DNA from 2 places in the Pseudoalteromonas sp. SR43-3 genome. Region 1 is predicted to be linked to the other one. Evidence: predicted binding sites of a transcription regulator. Region 1 holds the regulator's gene; the other holds the start of a gene.
What was found. Region 1 encodes sigma-54, which starts transcription at its own class of promoters, with help from an activator protein. Its sites were predicted from a motif close to GTTGGCACGNNNNTNGNNT; they were not measured.
Positions count from the first base shown of each region.

Region 1 (13,180 bases):
CATAAAGTCCCACTGCCATAGCGCAATAACACCCGCAATTAATAGTGACCACAAAATACCGTTTAGCGCGCCAATGGCCAGTTCTTTCATCATCAAGAAACGTTGGTTTGTTTGGTTTATATGACCTACTGCAATACCACGGATAACAAGCGTTAATGATTGGCTACCAGCAACACCACCCATAGAAGGGACAATACCGTTAAGCACAGCCAAAATAGGGAGCACATCTAAAGTGCCTTCAAAAAAGCTAGCTACAAAAGCAGCTGCAAGTGCGGTTAGTAAGTTAACTCCTAGCCAAACTGAGCGTTTTTTAGAGCTTTTTAGTACTGGCGCGAATGTATCCTCTTCATCATCAAGACCGGCTAGGCTTAATAAGCTATGCTCGGCATCTTCTCGGATTACATCAACGATGTCATCGATAGTTACACGACCGAGGAGTTGGTCGTTATCGTCCACCACTGGGGCCGATATCCAATTATGACGCTCAAATAATTGCGCTACTTCACTTTCATCCATTGAGATTGGGATAGACTCACAATCTTCATCCATTAAATCGCGGACAATTTTTTCTGGCGGATTAGTTAATAATGTACTCAGCGATAAAGCGCCTATAAAGCAGTTATGTTTATCAACAACATATAAATCATCTGTACCCTCTGGTAACTCACCACGCAGTCTAATATAACGAAGTACAACATCGAGTGTTACATCAGGGCGAATGGTCACCGTATCGGTGTTCATTAGCGCACCTGCTGAACGCTCTTGATATGACAGTGCTTGCGTGGCACGTTCACGGTCTTGAATGTCCATCGCGCTAACAACGTCTTTATAGACGGTATCTGGCAGGCTACGTAATACTTCACCTAAGTCATCGTGGCCCATGTCTTCAGTTGCGGCGGCAATGTGCTTAGGTTCCATTTGGGCAATAATGCCTAAACGAACATCTTCAGATAATTCTTCAAGAACATCACCCTGCACATCAGGATCGACCAATTGCCAAAGCAGTCGGCGAATTTTATGCGGTGATGATTCTAATAATAATGCGGTATCACAAGGAGCCGTTTTTGCGAGCATGCGCCTAACTTGAACAAATTGACCACTATTGAGTGACTTCGTCACCTGCTTTAGTTGCTGTAGTGGATAATCTTGTTCAAAAGCTTCTGGCATTGGCGTCCTTTATAAATTGTTATATTACTTTATGGGGGGAGGTGAGTTAACTGGCGTTACTAACCTATTTATTTTATATATCTGTTTTAATTGAAGCACTAGTAATGCGAATATTGTTTTTATAAAACAGATTATTCTTGTTCATTAAAGCGTTGTGCTATTAATTCTCCAACAGCGTGTAAAGCTTGCTCAGAATCAGGGCCTTTACAAACAACTTTAACTTCTTTTCCTTGGCTACTTTCAAGTAACATTAATGCAAGTACGCTATCGCCTGCTGCTTCTTTGTCATCTTGGAATAATGTGATTGTAGCATCAAATTGTACTGCTAATTGCGCAAGCACAGTAGCTGCTCTGGCGTGTAAGCCTAATTTGTTTTTTATTAAAAAGGTATCTTCACAATGCATAACTTACTCTACCTAAGCTGAACAGGTGATTATTCAGCTATATTATTTTTCTTGTTCGCGATGGCGAATTTTTACATTGGGATGTGTCATTGCAAAACTTTCACCGATAGTTTGCGCTAAATACACAGAGCGATGTTGCCCGCCTGTACACCCAATAGCAATGGTTAAATAACTGCGGTTATTTCGTTCTAAATGCGGTAACCACGTTTGTACAAATGTTTGAATTTGCCATGTGAATTTTTGCACTATGCTGTGATTAGCTAAATAGTCTTTAACCGGTTGATCTAATCCATTTAAAGGCTTTAACTCTGGTTCCCAGTGTGGATTTGGTAAAAAGCGTGCATCAAATACGTAGTCTGCTTCTTTTGGTATACCGTGTTTAAAACCAAACGATTCAAATGTGACAATCAGTTGCTTATCTTTTTTACCTAAAATCTTTTCACGAATAGATTCAGCGAGTTGATGAACACTTAAATCAGTCGTATCTATCATAAAGTCGGCGCGAGTGGTTAATACATCAAGTAATTCTTTTTCATTTTTGATGGCTAAATCAAGCGGCAACGAGTCTATTGATAGTGGGTGTAATCTGCGTGTTTCAGAAAAGCGTTTGATCAATGTCTGATCGTCGCTATCTAAATAAAATAACGTAGGGTTTGCAAAGCCTGGTAAGTATTCAAGAATATCGTTAAATTCATCTTGTTCTTTAGGGATGTTGCGCACGTCTATGCTAACAGCAATTTTATCGTAGCTATCAGACACACTGCGAACTAATGAAGGTAGTAGGTTTACTGGAATATTATCAACGCAATAATAACCTAAATCTTCTACAACGCGCAAAGCAACCGACTTTCCAGAACCAGAACGGCCGCTTATGATAATTAACTCCATTTAACACCCTTTATAAAACTATGATTGATCGACAATAACTTGGTAAAGCTCAGTATCAGATTTTGCACTGCGTAACTGTTTACAAAAATCTTTGTTGTTTAGTTTATCAGCAATGGTTGCTAGAGTCTTTAAGTGCTGCTGGTTATCGCCATCTGGTACGATGAGTGCGACAAAAATATCAACAGGGCGATTATCGATTGCATCAAAGTTTATTGGAGTTTCGCTAACGAGCACTAAAGCCAAAGGCTCTTCTGCACCGCTCATTCTTCCATGAGGAATAGCAATGCCACGTCCTATACCTGTACTACCTAATTTCTCTCTGCTCATTAAAGCATTAAGAATATCTTGTTGCGGTAAATACGGAAGTTTGTCGTGAGCAAGTTCGCTAATGAACTCTAAAATTCTTTTTTTGCTATTAAAAAGGACCGCAGCTTTGCTGCAGTCCTGGCATATAAGTGAACTTAATTTCATCATATTAGTGTCGAGCAAGCTTCTCTTTGTGTTTGATTACTTGGCGATCGAGCTTGTCGATCAATGAGTCAATAGCGGCATACATATCTTGATGTTCTGTAGAGGCAAATAGCTCAGCACCGCTTACGTGTATTGTGGCTTCTGCTTTTTGATTTAATTTTTCTACATCGAGAATGACATGAACATTATTAATATGATCAGAGTGTCTTTCAAGCTTCGCAAATTTAGTATTAATATAGTCTCTTAGTGAATCGGTTAATTCTACGTGACGACCAGTTAAGTTTAGTTGCATAAGCATTACCCTCTTAGTTTAGCGTCTTAAATCAGACTTTTACGCTGATTTGACGGTGGAATAGCAAGAGATTCGCGGTATTTTGCGATTGTACGTCTCGCTACTTTAATTCCTTGCTCAGCCAATATATCCGCTATTTTGCTATCACTCAATGGTTTTGCTGAGTTTTCTGCTGCGATTAATTTTCGGATAAGCGCACGTATTGCTGTAGATGAACATTCACCACCGTTTTCAGTACTTACATGGCTTGAGAAAAAATATTTAAGCTCAAATATACCACGGGGTGTATGCATGTACTTTTGAGTAGTTACGCGAGAAATTGTCGATTCGTGCATTTCTACCATTTCAGCAACATCATTTAAAACCATTGGTTTCATGGCTTCAGGGCCATGTTCAAAAAAGCCTTGTTGTTGCTTAACAATACAATTAGTAACTTTTAATAGCGTGTCGTTTCTACTTTCTAAGCTTTTAATAAACCATTTAGCTTCTTGTAAATGTGAGCGAATAAACTGGCTGTCGCCACTTGATTTTACAGTGCGAGACATTGCTGCGTATTGGCTATTAACACGAATTTTAGGCATGCTATCTGGGTTTAATTCGACAACCCAGCGGCCTTTAATTTTTTTAACTGACACATCAGGAATAACATACTCAGATTCTTCCCTTACAATAGTATCTGCAGGTTTTGGGTTGAGAGTATGTATTAGTGTCATTACTTCTTTAAGCTCTTCTTCTTTGAGCTTAGTTTTTTTCATTAATGTACGATAGTCGCGAGCTGCTAATAGATCAATATGCTCGGTTAAAATCATTTTCGTTTCATTAATATAAGGTGTTTCTTTATCAAATTGATTAAGCTGAATACACAAACACTCTTGTAAACTACGTGCAGCAATACCAACAGGATCAAACAGTTGGATGCGTTTTAATACCGCTTCAATTTCATCAAGTTCGACTTCGTTATCATCTTCGTTTTCTTGATTAAAGCTTTCTAAAATCTCTTCGCAGCTTAGTGTTAAAATACCTGAATCATCGACAGCTTCTACAATAGCAATAGCAATAGCTTCGTCTGTAGGGCTAAATGGCGTTAGTTGTAATTGCCACATTAAATACTCATGGAGCGTTTCAGTAGAGGCGCCTTGGTATATTGATTCGTCTTCAGGCATTGGACCTGATGAGGCTGCAGGAGCGGCACTCATGTACTCATCCCAACTGACATCCATAGCCATGTCGTCACTTAGCGTGTCTTTTGCAAGTGCTTCACCAGTATCTTGTTCGTATTCGCTCGGAGCATCATCAGCAGATGCGCTAACAGTTATGTCATCGGTATCAGCTTTTTGCTCGTTTTTACCAGCAGCGTCTTCGGAATAGTCTGCCTCTTCAACCTCTAATAGTGGATTACTGTCGAGAGCTTCTTGTATTTCTTGCTGGAGATCCAATGTACTGAGTTGCAACAAACGAATAGCTTGTTGCAACTGTGGAGTCATTGTAAGTTGCTGGCCCATGCGCAGCTGTAGTGATTGCCTCATGTATCTCTAACAATCCTTTTATGTTGTTATAATTAATACTAGCAGATGCTTAAAGACATGGCGTAAATGTTACAGCCTAAATTGCTCGCCTAAGTAAACATCGCGTACTGTTTTATCATTTAATACGTGTTCTGGAGTACCTGATGCAATCAGCTCCCCATGAGAAACAATGTAGGCTTTTTCACAAACATCAAGGGTCTCTCTTACGTTATGGTCGGTAATTAATACACCAATCCCACGATTTTTAAGATGTTCTATTATTTTCTTTATATCTAATACCGAAATAGGGTCAACACCGGCAAACGGTTCATCCAGTAATATAAATTTAGGATCTGCTGCCAGCGCTCGTGCTATTTCTACACGACGACGTTCTCCCCCCGATAATGCCATACCTTGGCTATCACGAATGTGTTGTATGCTAAATTCATCTAATAAGTTATTGAGCGTGTCTTCTCTGGCTTGTTTATTTAGTTCTTTGCGCGTTTCTAAAATGGCCATTAAGTTTTGATAAACAGTCAGCTTTCTAAAAATCGATGACTCTTGTGGTAAGTAGCCTATGCCTAATCTAGCACGACTATGCATAGGTAAAAGAGTAATATCGTTATCATCAATAGATATTTTCCCTTTGTCGCTAGGAACAAGCCCTACAATCATATAAAAAGTCGTTGTTTTACCAGCACCGTTAGGGCCAAGTAAGCCAACTATACTGCCAGCTTGTACTTCAAGGCCGACGTTTTTTACAACTTCACGACCTTTATAGCTTTTTGCCAATAGTTCTGCTTTTAATGTGCTCATGGTTGACCTTTATCGCCTTTTTTACTTTTTTTAGTTTCGATCGGTACTAAAATTGTGTGAACACGGTCAGTTGAGTTTTCATCTTTTTCGGCACTGATGAGCTGCTGCTCTATGTCGTAGGTAATGCTTTTAGCATTTATTTTTTGTCCGGCTTGCGATACTTGTGCATTACCAACAAGCGTTAAAAAACGCTTAGATACATCATAACGTACTTCGTCAGCACTGGCGCTCATAGTCGTGCCGTCTGATTGCTTTTCTTCAAAGTGCGCAGGGCTACCTGTGGCAATTAATAATTGTTTATTATCACCAAGTTCATCACGTTTGTGTACTTCGAGGCGATCGGCTGTAATGCGGCGATTACCGTGAATAATCTCAACGTTTTTCTCAAAAATACCCACATTAGCTTTCAATTGACCTTCTTGCTTGTCGGCACTTATTGAAATTTGATTGGCAGCAGGTTGCGTGTTTTGCTCTGCAGCACTACTATTAAACGCTAGTATAAGTGTAGGAATTATAAGTGATTTTAATATTTTATTGGTCATAATATATGGTTCGCGTATGGTTAATTAGTTTTATCACTTCGGTTTTCAAGTCGGCTTCTAGGCCTTTACCGGTGATTTTTAAATTGGGTCCAGTGATAATGACGGGTTGCTCCGAACGCATTGTTAATAACTTTATATCAACCTGAATATTATCAGCATTGATTTTGTCTATCATGGCGTTATCGGTTAAGTTTTTGGCAACCACATTACCTTCTAAAATTAATTGTTTGTCTTCGTATAATGTTGCTTCGTCTGCATTTATTTGCCACGTTTGCTTTTCGTTATATAAAGTAAAAATGGGTTTTTCAAAAAACGTGAAACCTAATTGCTGATATAGTTCCATTTTAGCCGCAGTGACTTTGTGGCTAATTTTACCTTGCTCATCATAGGCTGTCTGTTTGAGCTCAATAGCTATGTAATCAGGCTTGGCAATAACTTCAGGCTCAGTCTGAGGCAAAATATTTGGTTGTGTAAAATAAGGGTACCAAAGCCAAACCATACAGCTAATGAATAAAACGCTTAATATTATGCGCGCTGCATTCATGAACTAGTGCCTTGTGTAGTCAACGCTTTACCATTTTCAAGCATGAGCAAATCGGTGAGTTCTCTCACAGCGCCAAAACCACCAGGCATTTGCGTTACATAATGTGACAAACGCTTAATAAGAGGGTGGGCATCATTTACTGCAACGGCAAAGCCTACTAACTCCATAACAGGCATGTCAGGGCCATCATCACCGATATAAGCAATTTGTTCATCGCTAAGGTTGAGTTTGTCTTTTAATTCTTGATAGGCAATGAGCTTATTTTCTTGGCCTTGATAAATATGCTGTACGGTTAAGCTACTCATACGTTGTTGCACTATTTGTGAATGACGACCAGTAATTACAGCTACTTCAAAGCCACTGTTTATAAGCGCTTTAATGCCAAAACCATCTTTTGTATTAAATGCTTTTAGCTCTTCACCTTGATTACCAAGATAAATACGGCCATCAGAAAATACACCATCAATATCGCATATAAGTAGCTTTACTTTTTTAGCGCGTGCTTTTGCATCATCGCTCAGCGGTTGATAGAGTTCTTCAAATTGCATTTATAACACTCCTGCTTTTAATAGGTCTTGCATATTTAATGCGCCAATAGGTTGGTTTTTCTCATTGACGACGATTAGGCCATTTATACGTTTGTGTTCCATAATATTAAGCGCTTCAGCAGCTAAAATATCTTGTGTAGCCGTAGTACATGACTTAGTCATAACAACATCTATTTGTGTTGTATGAATATCAATTCTTTGTTCTAAAATGCGACGTAAGTCACCATCGGTAAATAACCCTACGAGTTGCTGATTTTCATCAACAATGGCTGTCATACCTAATCCTTTAGCTGACATTTCTATTAGAGCATCTTTAACTGTTTGTGAAACATCAATAATAGGTGTATTTGCGCCGCTGTGCATAACATCTTTTAAAGTAAGTAATAAGCGCTTGCCTAAACTACCACCTGGGTGAGATAGCGCGAAGTCATCAGCTGTAAAGCCGCGAGCTTCTAATAATGCAACTGCCATGGCATCGCCCATCGCAAGCGTTGCAGTGGTACTTGATGTAGGGGCTAGACCCAATGAACAAGCTTCTTTTTCTACTTTAATGCACACATGTACATTAGCAAGGGTTGCCATTGTTGATTGTGTATTGCCAGTCATCGCTATCATTTTGGCACCAAGTCGTTTTAAAACCGGAATGATATTTAAAACTTCGCTGGTTTCCCCTGAATTAGAAATAAGCATAACCACGTCATTTTTAGTGATCATACCTAAATCACCATGACTTGCTTCACCAGGGTGAACAAAAAACGCAGGGCTGCCAGTGCTTGCAAGGGTTGCCGCTATTTTATTGCCAATATGGCCTGATTTTCCCATGCCAATGACAATAATACGGCCTTCACAGTCGTACATTAATTGGCACGCGTTATGAAAATTTTCATCTACATATTGTGCAATATCACTAAGTGCTTGGCGCTCAACATCTAAAACGCGAAGGCCTTGTTCAATAAAGTTTAGCGTTGCCATCATTTACCCTACTTGACTAAAAATATACCCTTGGTAACCCAAAAACGCTATTAGCAATAAGCCGCCTTCTACCCTATTGATACGCTGGGTGCCTCTAAAGTTCAATGACATAATAATAAGAGCAAGTGTTGCACCAATCATAATTAATATATCTCGGCTTACTAACGATGGATCAATTGCTGAAGGATTAATAATACCTGCTAGAGGTAATACAGCTAAAATATTAAATATGTTTGAGCCAACAATATTACCTAGTGCTAAATCATCTTCATTTTTAAGTACACCTGCAACCGAGGCGGCAAGTTCAGGCAAGCTAGTACCAATGGCAATAATTGTTAAACCAATGACTAAGTCGCTTAAGCCGAAGTATTTAGCAATATCAACAGCTGAGCCGATTAAAAAATGAGAACTAACCGGCAGGAGTATCATGCCAACAATTAACCAAAATACCGCTTTTTTAGTAGGTACATCGTTTGGTACATCGTCGCAGGCTTCTGAGACAAATGGGTCATCTTGGTTTTTTGCACGCATAGATACAATGATTAACCCACCGATGAATACGATAAAGCCAACTAAAAGCTCAACACCTTCACTAAATGAAAAGTAGTTATCTGAGAACACATACCAAGTAGCTAAAGATACGAGCATCACTAATGGCATTTCACGTTTTAACGTACTAGATGAAACTGAAAGAGGGCGAAATAGAGCAGTGATACCTAACACAAGTAAAATGTTTGTAATATTAGAGCCAACAGCATTGCCAACGGCTGTGTCGGTTTTGTTAGCCAGAGCGGCAGAGGCTGAAACCATCATTTCAGGGGCTGAAGAGCCCATGGCTACAACGGTCAAACCAACAATAAGTGTAGGTACACCAAAGTTTTTAGCAAGAGCCGCAGCCCCATAAACAAACCTATCGGCACTCCAAACAAGAGCTGCAAAACCAAGAATTAAAATAACAAACGAGGTAACCATTGTGTTAAGCCAGTTATACAAAATACGGATGGCGCGAATAGTAACAAAAGCCAAGATGAAAGTATAAATAAAAGAGTAAGGTCAACTAGGTAACAATGTTGCTTTTAAACAGCTAATTTAAAAATTTAAGCCGGGGTTAAGCTGTTTTGAGCGAGTCTTATAATCCTTTTCATGGGTGTATTACAAAATCTTACGAATTGTTTTTTCCATCTTTGACAAAAAAGCTTTAAAATAGGGGCACTAGTGAACATTTTTATGGAGAGCGACTTGTCGCAATCAATAGTAGAAGTCAAGGATGTTAGCTTTTCGAGAGGCAATAGAACCATATATAAAAATATGAGTTTTAGCGTTCCTAAAGGTAAAATTACTGCGATTATGGGGCCAAGCGGAATTGGCAAAACCACTATGTTGCGTTTAATTGGTGGTCAGCTTAAACCAGATTCAGGTGATATTTTATTTGAAGGTGGCAGCATTCCTAAAATGTCTCGTAAAGAGTTATACGAAGCACGTACTAAAATGAGTATGCTTTTTCAAAGTGGTGCGTTGTTTACTGATATGTCGGTATTTGACAATATCGCGTTTCCTATAAGAGAGCACACAAAGCTAAGTGAAGACCTGATTCGATTAGTTGTGTTAATGAAACTGCAAGCGGTTGGACTACGTGGCGCTAAAGATTTAATGCCATCTGAGTTATCCGGCGGTATGGCAAGGCGTGCTGCACTTGCACGCGCTATAGCACTTGATCCAGAGCTAATCATGTACGATGAACCATTTGCAGGGCAAGATCCTATTTCGATGGGCGTATTGGTTAAGCTAATTAAGTCGCTCAACGAAGTATTAGGTTTATCGTCTTTAATCGTGACGCACGATGTAACAGAGGTAATGAGTATTGCCGAACACGTTATAATTATCGCCGATCAAGGGGTAATTGGTTCTGGTACTCCAGATGAAATGCGTAATCATGAATCTCCTTTAGTTCAACAGTTTTTAAAAGGCTTGTCGGATGGTCCTGTACCATTTCATTTTCCGGCTCAGGCTTATGCAGACGAACTACTTGGAGAAAAAGCATAATGTTGGATTTATTTCAAAAGCTAGGACATAAAACGCTAGGACGCTTTGCGGCCCTTGGTCGTTCTGCTTATATGCTGTTTAGTGCATTAGCGCATGTTCCTAATTTTAAAAAAGGCACACCGTTACTTGTTCGCCAGCTTTATATGGTTGGTTCGCAATCGTTACTCATTATTATGGTGTCGGGTTTGTTTATCGGTATGGTGTTGGCTTTACAAGGTTACACCGTATTGGTTGGTTATGGCGCTGAGGATAGTTTAGGGCCGTTAGTGGCACTGAGCTTATTGCGAGAACTAGGCCCGGTTGTTACTGCATTATTATTTGCAGGACGCGCAGGTAGCGCTTTGACAGCTGAAATTGGCTTAATGAAAGCAACAGAGCAACTTTCATCACTTGAGATGATGGCAATCGATCCGCTAAAACGTATTATTGCACCGCGCTTTTGGGCGGGTTTTATAAGCATGCCATTGCTTGCATTGATATTTTCAGCTGTAGCAATTATAGGCGCTCATTTAGTGGGGGTAGATTGGCTGGGGGTTGATACAGGTAGTTTTTGGTCAATCATGCAATCGCAAGTGTCGTTTCAGCAAGACATACTAAACGGTATTATTAAAAGCTTTGTATTTGCCATAGTGGTGACCTGGATTGCGCTTTATAAAGGATATGACTGTGTGCCGACCTCAGAAGGGATCAGCAAAGCAACCACCGAAACGGTTGTTCATTCGTCATTAGCAGTTTTAGGTTTTGACTTTATTTTGACAGCGGTAATGTTTACCAGCTAATAGGGTATAGATAATGAATTCACGGAAATTAGAAATTTTAGTTGGTTTTTTTGTAGCACTTGGCATTTTAGCTTTTGCGATGCTTGCACTTAAAGTTGCCAATTCAGGTATTAGTGGCTCTGGCGAAACATATACGCTTAATGCCAAGTTTGAAAACATCGGCTCGTTAAAAGCGCGTGCGCCAGTAAAAGTAGGTGGTGTTGTAATTGGCCGTGTTGAATCAATTTATGTTCACCCACAAGAGTTTTTACCAGTCGTTAATATGACCATTGACGCACAGTACTTATGTCGTTTTTCAGACACAAGCTCAATCTCTATTTTAACGTCGGGTATTTTAGGTGAGCAGTACTTAGGTATTCACCCTGTAATTTCTCCAGATTCTGCTAAGCAACGTTGTTTAGGCGAAACAGTGACAGAAAACAAGCAAGATGAAGCAATTGACGATTTATTTGGTGTGGAAAGTAAAGCACTAGGTGATGGCGATTCAATCACTGATACTAAGTCTGCCATTGTACTTGAAGAATTAATCGGGCAGTTTTTATTCAACCAAGGTAGTGAGTAATTATTATGTTGAAAAAGTTTTTAGCTATTGTAGCAATTGGCACAATGACGCTAACTCAAAGCGTAAGTGCAGCAGATGTGAAATTAGTCGATCCTAATAAAATGGTACGCCAAGTTGCCGATAATACATTTGCGCGCATTAAAAAAGATCAGCCATTAATTGTTAAAGATCAGGAATACCTTCGCGTAATAGTCGAAGAAGAATTAATGCCTTATATCGACTATAAATATGCAGCACTTCGTGTACTTGGCAGTGAAGTATCTAAAGTTCGTGCAATTACCGACGAGGCTGAAAAGGCCAAAGCAATTAAAGAAATTCAACGCTTTATTGGTGTATTTAGAGAGTACTTAGTTGCTACTTATGCAGGTGTATTTACTCAATACACAAACCAGAAAGTTGAGTTTGGTGCAGAGCAAGCGTTTAAAGGTAAAGACGTCGTTGTTGTTAAGACTAAAATTATTGAAGACGGTAAACCTGATATCAGAATCGATTTTAAAGTACGCGAAGACCGCGACGGTGAATGGCGCGCGTACGATATGATTGCCGAAGGTATTAGTTTACTGGATGCAAAGCAAAGCGAGCTGCAAGGTATTTTGCGTCAGCAAGGTATTGATAATGTAAGTAACCTTTTAGAGCAAAAGAGTCAGCTACCAGTTCAGTTTAGAGGCAGTAACTCGAATGACTAAATTGGCAATAAGCCAAGTTGATGGACAACATTTTGGAGTAAGCGGTGAGCTTACTCGAAATTCAATTGGCGATGAACAGCTTCTGAACAATAAGTTATTAACTAAGCATAAAATCATCTATTTCGACCTAAGTGGAGTATCAAGGGTTGACACAGCAGGCTTAGCTTGGTTAATTCACTCTTTTGCAGAATTAAAGCAGCAAGGCATTCGCCTTGAATTGCAAAACCTACCTGAGCAATTGCAAAATTTAATGCAATTGGGTCAGGTTACAACCCTATTTGAGTGAGAGTTATGGAAACTAGCCAAGTCGAAACATTATTACGCGAAGAACTTCAATTAGCTGAAGTACATGTAAAAGCCAATGGTAGTCATTATGAAGTTGTTGCAGTAGGCGAATGCTTTGACGGTTTAAGCCGAGTTAAAAAGCAGCAGCTAGTTTATGGTCCATTAATGAATACAATTTCAGATGGGACAATTCACGCAGTATCTATTCGTGCATTTACTCCTGTAGAGTGGAAGCGTGAACAAAAATTCATTTTACCGCAATAACTAGGGCCTCCTAATGGATCAATTTGTAATTCAAGGTGGCACTTCACTTGCTGGTGAAGTGACTATTTCGGGCGCTAAAAATGCCGCACTTCCTATCTTATTTGCTTCACTATTAGCTGATGGTAAAAGTATATTTACTAATGTACCGCGTCTTCGCGACATAGTGACCACTGAAGCCTTATTAAAAACTTTAGGTGCAGATGTTAATTGGCAGGGCGATACGCTAGTAATTGACGGTGCAACGGTTAATAAAACATTAGCGCCTTACGACTTAGTAAAGCAAATGCGCGCCTCTGTGCTTGCATTAGGCCCTCTAGTTGCACGTTTTGGTGAGGCTCAAGTGTCTTTACCTGGTGGGTGCGCTATTGGTGCTCGCCCTGTTGATATCCATATTCAAGGTTTGGAGCGCATG
Region 1 covers NZ_JACJEC010000003.1:248,665-261,844, forward strand. The annotation lists gene mgtE (magnesium transporter) at 1-1,167, opposite strand, end outside; gene H5088_RS05600 (HPr family phosphocarrier protein) at 1,299-1,571, opposite strand; gene rapZ (RNase adapter RapZ) at 1,614-2,459, opposite strand; gene ptsN (PTS IIA-like nitrogen regulatory protein PtsN) at 2,478-2,930, opposite strand; gene hpf (ribosome hibernation promoting factor) at 2,935-3,222, opposite strand; gene H5088_RS05620 (RNA polymerase factor sigma-54) at 3,249-4,748, opposite strand; gene lptB (LPS export ABC transporter ATP-binding protein) at 4,818-5,543, opposite strand; gene lptA (lipopolysaccharide transport periplasmic protein LptA) at 5,540-6,085, opposite strand; gene lptC (LPS export ABC transporter periplasmic protein LptC) at 6,075-6,629, opposite strand; gene kdsC (3-deoxy-manno-octulosonate-8-phosphatase KdsC) at 6,626-7,177, opposite strand; gene H5088_RS05645 (KpsF/GutQ family sugar-phosphate isomerase) at 7,178-8,149, opposite strand; gene H5088_RS05650 (calcium/sodium antiporter) at 8,153-9,121, opposite strand; gene H5088_RS05655 (ATP-binding cassette domain-containing protein) at 9,377-10,192, shown strand; gene mlaE (lipid asymmetry maintenance ABC transporter permease subunit MlaE) at 10,192-10,971, shown strand; gene mlaD (outer membrane lipid asymmetry maintenance protein MlaD) at 10,985-11,533, shown strand; gene H5088_RS05670 (phospholipid-binding protein MlaC) at 11,539-12,219, shown strand; gene H5088_RS05675 (lipid asymmetry maintenance protein MlaB) at 12,212-12,505, shown strand; gene H5088_RS05680 (BolA family protein) at 12,511-12,768, shown strand; gene murA (UDP-N-acetylglucosamine 1-carboxyvinyltransferase) at 12,782-13,180, shown strand, end outside.

Region 2 (6,354 bases), 150 kb from region 1:
CGCCGCCAAGAGTAAATGCACGTAATGCATCTTCGCGGCTTAGTACTTCACTTGCACGCCAGCCGTTTTCCGGTAGTTTGTTATGATCCATGCGTGTAATGGCTGAATACAAACCATCAAATGGATTTGCAAGCTCTACAGGGTAATCAGACCCCGCAGCAACAACCGAACCTTGCTGTAAAAATGTTTGCCACGCGTAGGCGCCGCTTAGTTGTTTTTCAGTTAAACGCTGCTCTGCCATATGCATATCTGAAGTGGCATGCACTGGCTGCATTGAAGGGATTATTTTTAACGCTTTAAAGCGAGGGATATCATCAGGGGTTACAATTTGGGCGTGCTCTATTCGGTTTCGTAGTAATATACCGCCCGTTTTTTTAAACACATTTTGATAGGCATCAAGTACTACTTTATTTGCTTTGTCGCCAATGGCGTGAGTATTTGCGCTAAAGCCGCTTTTAAAGCTTTGTGTAAAGAGTGCTTCGAGTTTCTCTTGCGTTTCAAGCATTAAACCATGGTGACCAGGTCTGTCTGCATATTCTTCAATAAGTGCTGCACCACGAGAGCCCAGTGCGCCATCGGCGTAAACTTTAACACTGCGAATTTCCATAAAGTCATTTTTGTCGTGGTATCGGCCTGCCTTTAACATTGTGTCTAAATCAGGGCTTGCACCACTTAACATTGCCACAATACGTAGCGGTAAATTACCAAGGTCGCCGCGCTCTTTATAAACCTCCCATGTGGTTTTATCAATACCTGCATCGTGAGTAGAGGTAATGCCTAAACTTAATAAATGTTTACCTGCTGCATCAAGTGAGTCACTTATATCTTGTTTTGAAGGGGCTGGCATATGCTGGGTAATTAGCGATTCTGCTTTGTCTACAAAAATACCCGTAGGATTGCCAAATTCGTCTTTAATTATCTCACCGCCTTCAGGTGCTTTTGTTTGGGCGGTAATACCTGCAAGTTCGAGCGCTTTTGAATTAACCCAAATGGCATGGCTATCAACTCGAGAAAGCACCACAGGTCGATCGTTAACTACTTTGTCTAAATCTTTAGCCGTAGGAAAGCGTGTATCAGGCCATAGCTCTTGGTTCCAACCTCGCCCTATAATCCAACCTTGTTTGTTATCGGCAAATACTTTTAGTTTATTCGTTACTTCATCAACCGATTTTGCACCGCGTACATCAAGTTGCGATAAATTATCGCCAAGGCCAATAACGTGCCCATGAGCATCAATTAAGCCTGGTAATAAGGTATTACCGTGCGCGTCAATTAGCTTGGCATCTGGGTAGCTATCTTTAAGTGTATCGCTACCTAGTTTTACTACCTTGCCATTTTTAATAACGAGGGTAGTAAACTGCTGTACTTCACCTTGATATAAAGGGGTATAACCGTTGGCATTATAAATTACTTTTGTTTGTGCAATAGTGTAACTAGAACTAGCGCAAAGGCTGGCTAGTATGAGTGGTTTTATTATTTTTTTGAGCGACATAAGGCATTATTTTTTATTGTTAGTGCTTTAACACTAGCAAACCCAACTTTATAATACCAATATGTGAGACAAATTATGATGAAGAAAAAAGCAGTAAAGCTAGAACATAAAATATCTAGCTTTTGAAAGGGTTTATTTACTAGCGTATAAACTGTATTCACTTAGCGTTAGCTTGCCGTCTTTGTCTTGATCATAGCTTGAAAATCGAGACCACAAAGCGGGGTCTACAGCGGTTTCTGAACGTGTTAAAAAACCATCCTGGTTTCTATCAAGTTTTTCAAATTGCTCTGCAACATTGTTGCTTGCAGCAAAGCCTAATGTGCTAAAAATACTAAACGCAAAAAGCGCTATATAGCTTGTTTTTTTCATGAAAAATACTCAGTAGAGGTTATTGGTAAGGTAATTTTTAAATTCGATTAACGAAATTTGGTTATCTTGGTTTTTGTCCCATTTTACAAATGTGTTTAATAGTTGTGGTTGGGGATCAAGTTCGTCATGCGTTAAATAGCCACTTTTGTCGCTATCGAGGTGATCAAAGCGTTGCTTTACATCAAGTGCAGCGGCATCAAAGCTTAATAGCATTAAGATGCTTATAGTAAGGGGAAGTATCTTCATGGTGTTCCTTCCAAAAGATGTATTTAAAGTTTGTGGCTAAAATAAAGTGAAAAGGAAAAAGCACTTGCCGTAATTTAACTCCCAACATTAAATCCTTTTACACACTCCCTCAGGGATTATGGCAAATGCTTTTAATTCCAGTTTACCTATAACAAGCTTAAGTAAAGCTTAATCAGTAATTACTCATTAAGGTTTAAAGCTTTCAAATTCTTTTTTTGAGACTTTTTCATCACCGTCTTCATCTAAGTCGGCAAACTGTCTCATTACTTCCTTGTCTTCCTTTGCTTCTGCAATTGATATTTGTCCGTCCATATCTTTATCTAAGTGGGCAAAACGCACATTTGTTGGCGATGCAATTACGGTGGCACTAATTGCTAAAAACATTAATGAAAAAGCGGCTATAAGTTGTTTCATAATCACGTTCCTTATTAAATGAGTTTATTGAATAAATTTTTTGAATTCATCTAGCGACAATTGCCCATCTTGATTAGTATCAATTTGAGAAAAATTCTCGTGTAACACAGCATCTTCACCGGCTTCGGCTTCACTTAATGTGCCGTTACTGTCTTTATCAAGTTCGTTAAAAGTCGCGTGAACGTCCATTGCGTGTGCATTAGCGCCTAAAAAGCCTAAAGCCAGTAATGATGAAATTACTAAAATGCGTTTGTTCATAATTATTTCCTTATTGATTAAAGTTATTACTCCTATTACAAAAATGGTGCCAATAATAATTATTGTTATTTTTCAATTGGTTATTGTTTTAGCTTTAAGCCAGTGAGAAGTTTTTACTGGGTTTATTGTAATTTTTGTGCGCCTTTTGCAACACTATTTAATGGGGTTAAAAGGGAGTTTATTAAAATCAACGAGTTACGTTGTCTCTATTTGGCGACACATTGTTTTGTAGTGCTGGCTGTTAATCGTATTAAATATAATTGCTGGTTCAGCTAGTGTATAAGGTAAGCACTTAATAATAGAACGCTTAACTTAAAAGGACTAAACGAAATGCCAGCAACCATAGCTAAAAAATACCAAGCAATGCTTAACTGGCGGCCTAATTTAATTGGGCAATTTGCAATGAGTATGCTGCTTTCGTTACTGCCGCTTTCTATAGTGGTGATCGTATTTTTAAATGCGCTTAATAAGCAATTAGCGGTTACTCAAAGTATTGTGAGTAGCAACTACCAAGTTACCAAATCGTTTAACACTTTAAAGCAAGAACTCAACAGTCTTGAACGCGCCACTAGACAAAACTGGGTATTAAAAAGTGAATCGCTAGATAAGCTCATTGTTGATAAATGGCAATCATCCCTACAAAGCATTGATGAACTCAAATTTGTAAACACGAATAAAGAGTATATCCACCAATGGCAACGCTTATATACCACCTTACAAACCGCGCATGTAAAACTCGTTGAGCAAAAACAACAACAAGCTGAGCTATTTGTGCCAGTGAGCGATTTAGTCGCTGAACTTACTTTATGGTTACGTGATAAAAACGAAGCGCAAATTACCAATAACCAAAATGAGCTGACAAGCTTGCAAGCCTCATTTATAAACTGGCTGGTGGCACTTATTCCACTTACTTTAATTGTAGGTGGTGGTTTTTTATGGCGCATAAGTGGGCGACTAAAAGGGTTAACTACGGTTATTGATAAGCTTGGGCAGGGGCATTGGCAGCAAAAAATATCTGTGAAAGGTTCAGCTGAGCTTGTTGAGCTAGGAGAAAAGCTCCAATGGGTACAAGAACAGCTTCATATGCTTGAGCAGCAAAAAGATACTTTTTTACGCCATGTAACTCATGAGCTAAAAACGCCGCTTGCTTCAATGGTCGAAGGCACTGACTTATTAACTGATGAAATAGTAGGCCCAATTACTGCTGAGCAAAAAGCAGTGCTTGAGCTTATTAGCCAATCTATGGTACGCCTTCGTACAATGATTGACAGCTTGCTGAGTTATAATGCGATTCGCACCAGTAAAGACAGCTTAAGCGAAGTTGAATTTAGTCTTCTTATTAATAAAATTAATAGCCATTTTGAGCATCGCTTAACTGCGCGTCAGCAAGCTCTGCAGTGGCAAAATACTTTACCTAACAAACCGCTTGCTTTACCTAGTGAGCTTATTGAGATGATTTTAATTCAGCTTATTTCAAATGGCTTAAAATTTTCAGACGATAAGCAAAGCGTTACTATTAATTTAGCGCTTGAGCAAAACCAGCTTTGTATCGTTGTACTTGATAAAGGGTGCGGTATTAAAGAGCAAGAAAAAACTCAAATTTTCAGCGCATTTTATCAAGGTAAACACAGTAAAAATGTTACGCTGCAAGGCAGTGGGCTGGGTTTAACTATTGTAAAAGAGTCTGTTGAACAGCTAAGAGGTACACTTAGTGTTGAGCATAACGAGCCACATGGTTGCCGGTTTTCAATTAAAATTCCCATAACAAAAAATCTAGGAGTTAATTAACATGCGCTTGCGTTTAATCGCTATTTTATGTGTGCTCAGTAGCAGCATGGTTATATCAGGTTGTGAAATTAATAATGGGCAAGAAGAGCGTGTGTCAATTACACCTGCACCTGTGGTCGATACAAAAAAAACGACCGACAAAAACAGTAATCCTAGTCCAAAACCTAGACCAAAAATTGAACCAAGCTATCCTCCTGCAGAGCAAGTTATTGCATGGCACGCTAATCAGTGTGGTGGATTTAAATTGATACCTAGCAAAGATGTTTTTACAGGCGAAAACGAGCTTAAACGCTTTTTTAAGTTCATGTGCTTAAACATAAATGGTGATCCAAATACGGTAATGACTAAGTTGCTAAAGCTCGATCTTGCTTACTTTTGGCCTGATGACATAAAGCAATATTTATGGCTTCAAAAGCAGCAAGTAACTATGCAAATAAATGCTAAAAAAGAGCAGCAAGCACTTAATAATAAAATGCAAGAAACCCTCTCATCGTTAGCAACGATTGAGCAGCAACTTTTACTACGAGAAGAAACGAAGGAGCAGTAACTATGGCCGCAACTAAAGTACAAGGTGCAAAAGTATTACTCGTAGACGACGACGCTAGCTTATTAAAACTGCTCGCTATTCGTATTGAATCAAAAGGATACGAAGTAACAACCTGCGAAAGCGGCTTAACCGCACTGCAAATACTTAAAAGCCAAGTGTTTGACGCCGTAATAACCGACTTACGTATGGATGAAATGGATGGTATGGCACTGCATCGTCAGCTGCAAAGCCGTTACCCTGCATTACCTGTCATTATGATGACAGCGCACGGCTCAATTCCTGATGCAGTAGAGGCAACTAAGCAGGGCATTTTTGCATTTATAACTAAACCAGTGGATAAAGATGAGCTATTTGACAGCCTTGCTAAAGCGATAGAAATTCATGGTGTTAACGCCGATGAAGCTGCACCTAAAAGTAATATAGTTACGCGCAGTGGTGCAATGCTGCACTTGTTAGAGCAAGTAAAACTACTTGGGCCAACGCAAGTTAATGTACTTATTTCGGGGGCTAGTGGTACTGGTAAAGAATTACTCGCACAGGCGATTCATCAGCATAGCCATGTAAGCGGTGGCCCTTTTGTTGCAATTAACTGCGGTGCTGTACCAGGGGAGCTTTTAGAGTCCGAATTATTTGGTCATAAAAAAGGCTCGTTTACGGGTGCAATTAAAGATCACCAAGGTTTGTTTCAACAAGCACAGGGTGGCACGTTATTTTTAGACGAAATTGGCGATATGCCGCTTAACTTACAGGTTAAGTTACTGCGCGTATTACAAGAAAAAACAATTCGCCCAGTAGGTTTTCAAGAAGAGGTAGCAATTGATGTACGCATAGTGTCGGCAACACATAAAAATCTTCCTGAAGCTATTTTAAACCAGCAATTTAGAGAAGATTTATACTATCGCTTAAACGTAGTTAATTTAAAATTACCGCCACTGTGTGAGCGCCGCGAAGATATAAGCTTATTAGCACAGCACTTTAGTGCAAGCATTGCTAAGCGCATGAACCAAACTGAAAAACACTTTGCAAGCGATGCTATGCATGCGCTTGTACGTTACGACTGGCCAGGTAATATCCGCCAATTACAAAACGTAGTAGAGCAGGTTGTAGCATTAACGCCAAGCGATGTTATTTCAGAGCACTTAGTGTTAGCTGCGCTAAATAGTAACGAAACAAACGTAGAACCATTATCACTAAACGACGCTAAAAAAGAGTTTGAGCGCGACTATGTAATTAACACTTT
Region 2 covers NZ_JACJEC010000003.1:406,583-412,936, forward strand. The annotation lists gene H5088_RS06370 (amidohydrolase) at 1-1,492, opposite strand, end outside; gene H5088_RS06375 (calcium-binding protein) at 1,625-1,861, opposite strand; gene H5088_RS06380 (EF-hand domain-containing protein) at 1,871-2,107, opposite strand; gene H5088_RS06385 (hypothetical protein) at 2,294-2,521, opposite strand; gene H5088_RS06390 (EF-hand domain-containing protein) at 2,546-2,779, opposite strand; gene H5088_RS06395 (sensor histidine kinase KdpD) at 3,110-4,567, shown strand; gene H5088_RS06400 (hypothetical protein) at 4,569-5,114, shown strand; gene H5088_RS06405 (sigma 54-interacting transcriptional regulator) at 5,117-6,354, shown strand, end outside.
Region 2: a site for sigma-54 is predicted at 2,815-2,833, ahead of H5088_RS06390 (EF-hand domain-containing protein). Genes of this name have one in related genera too.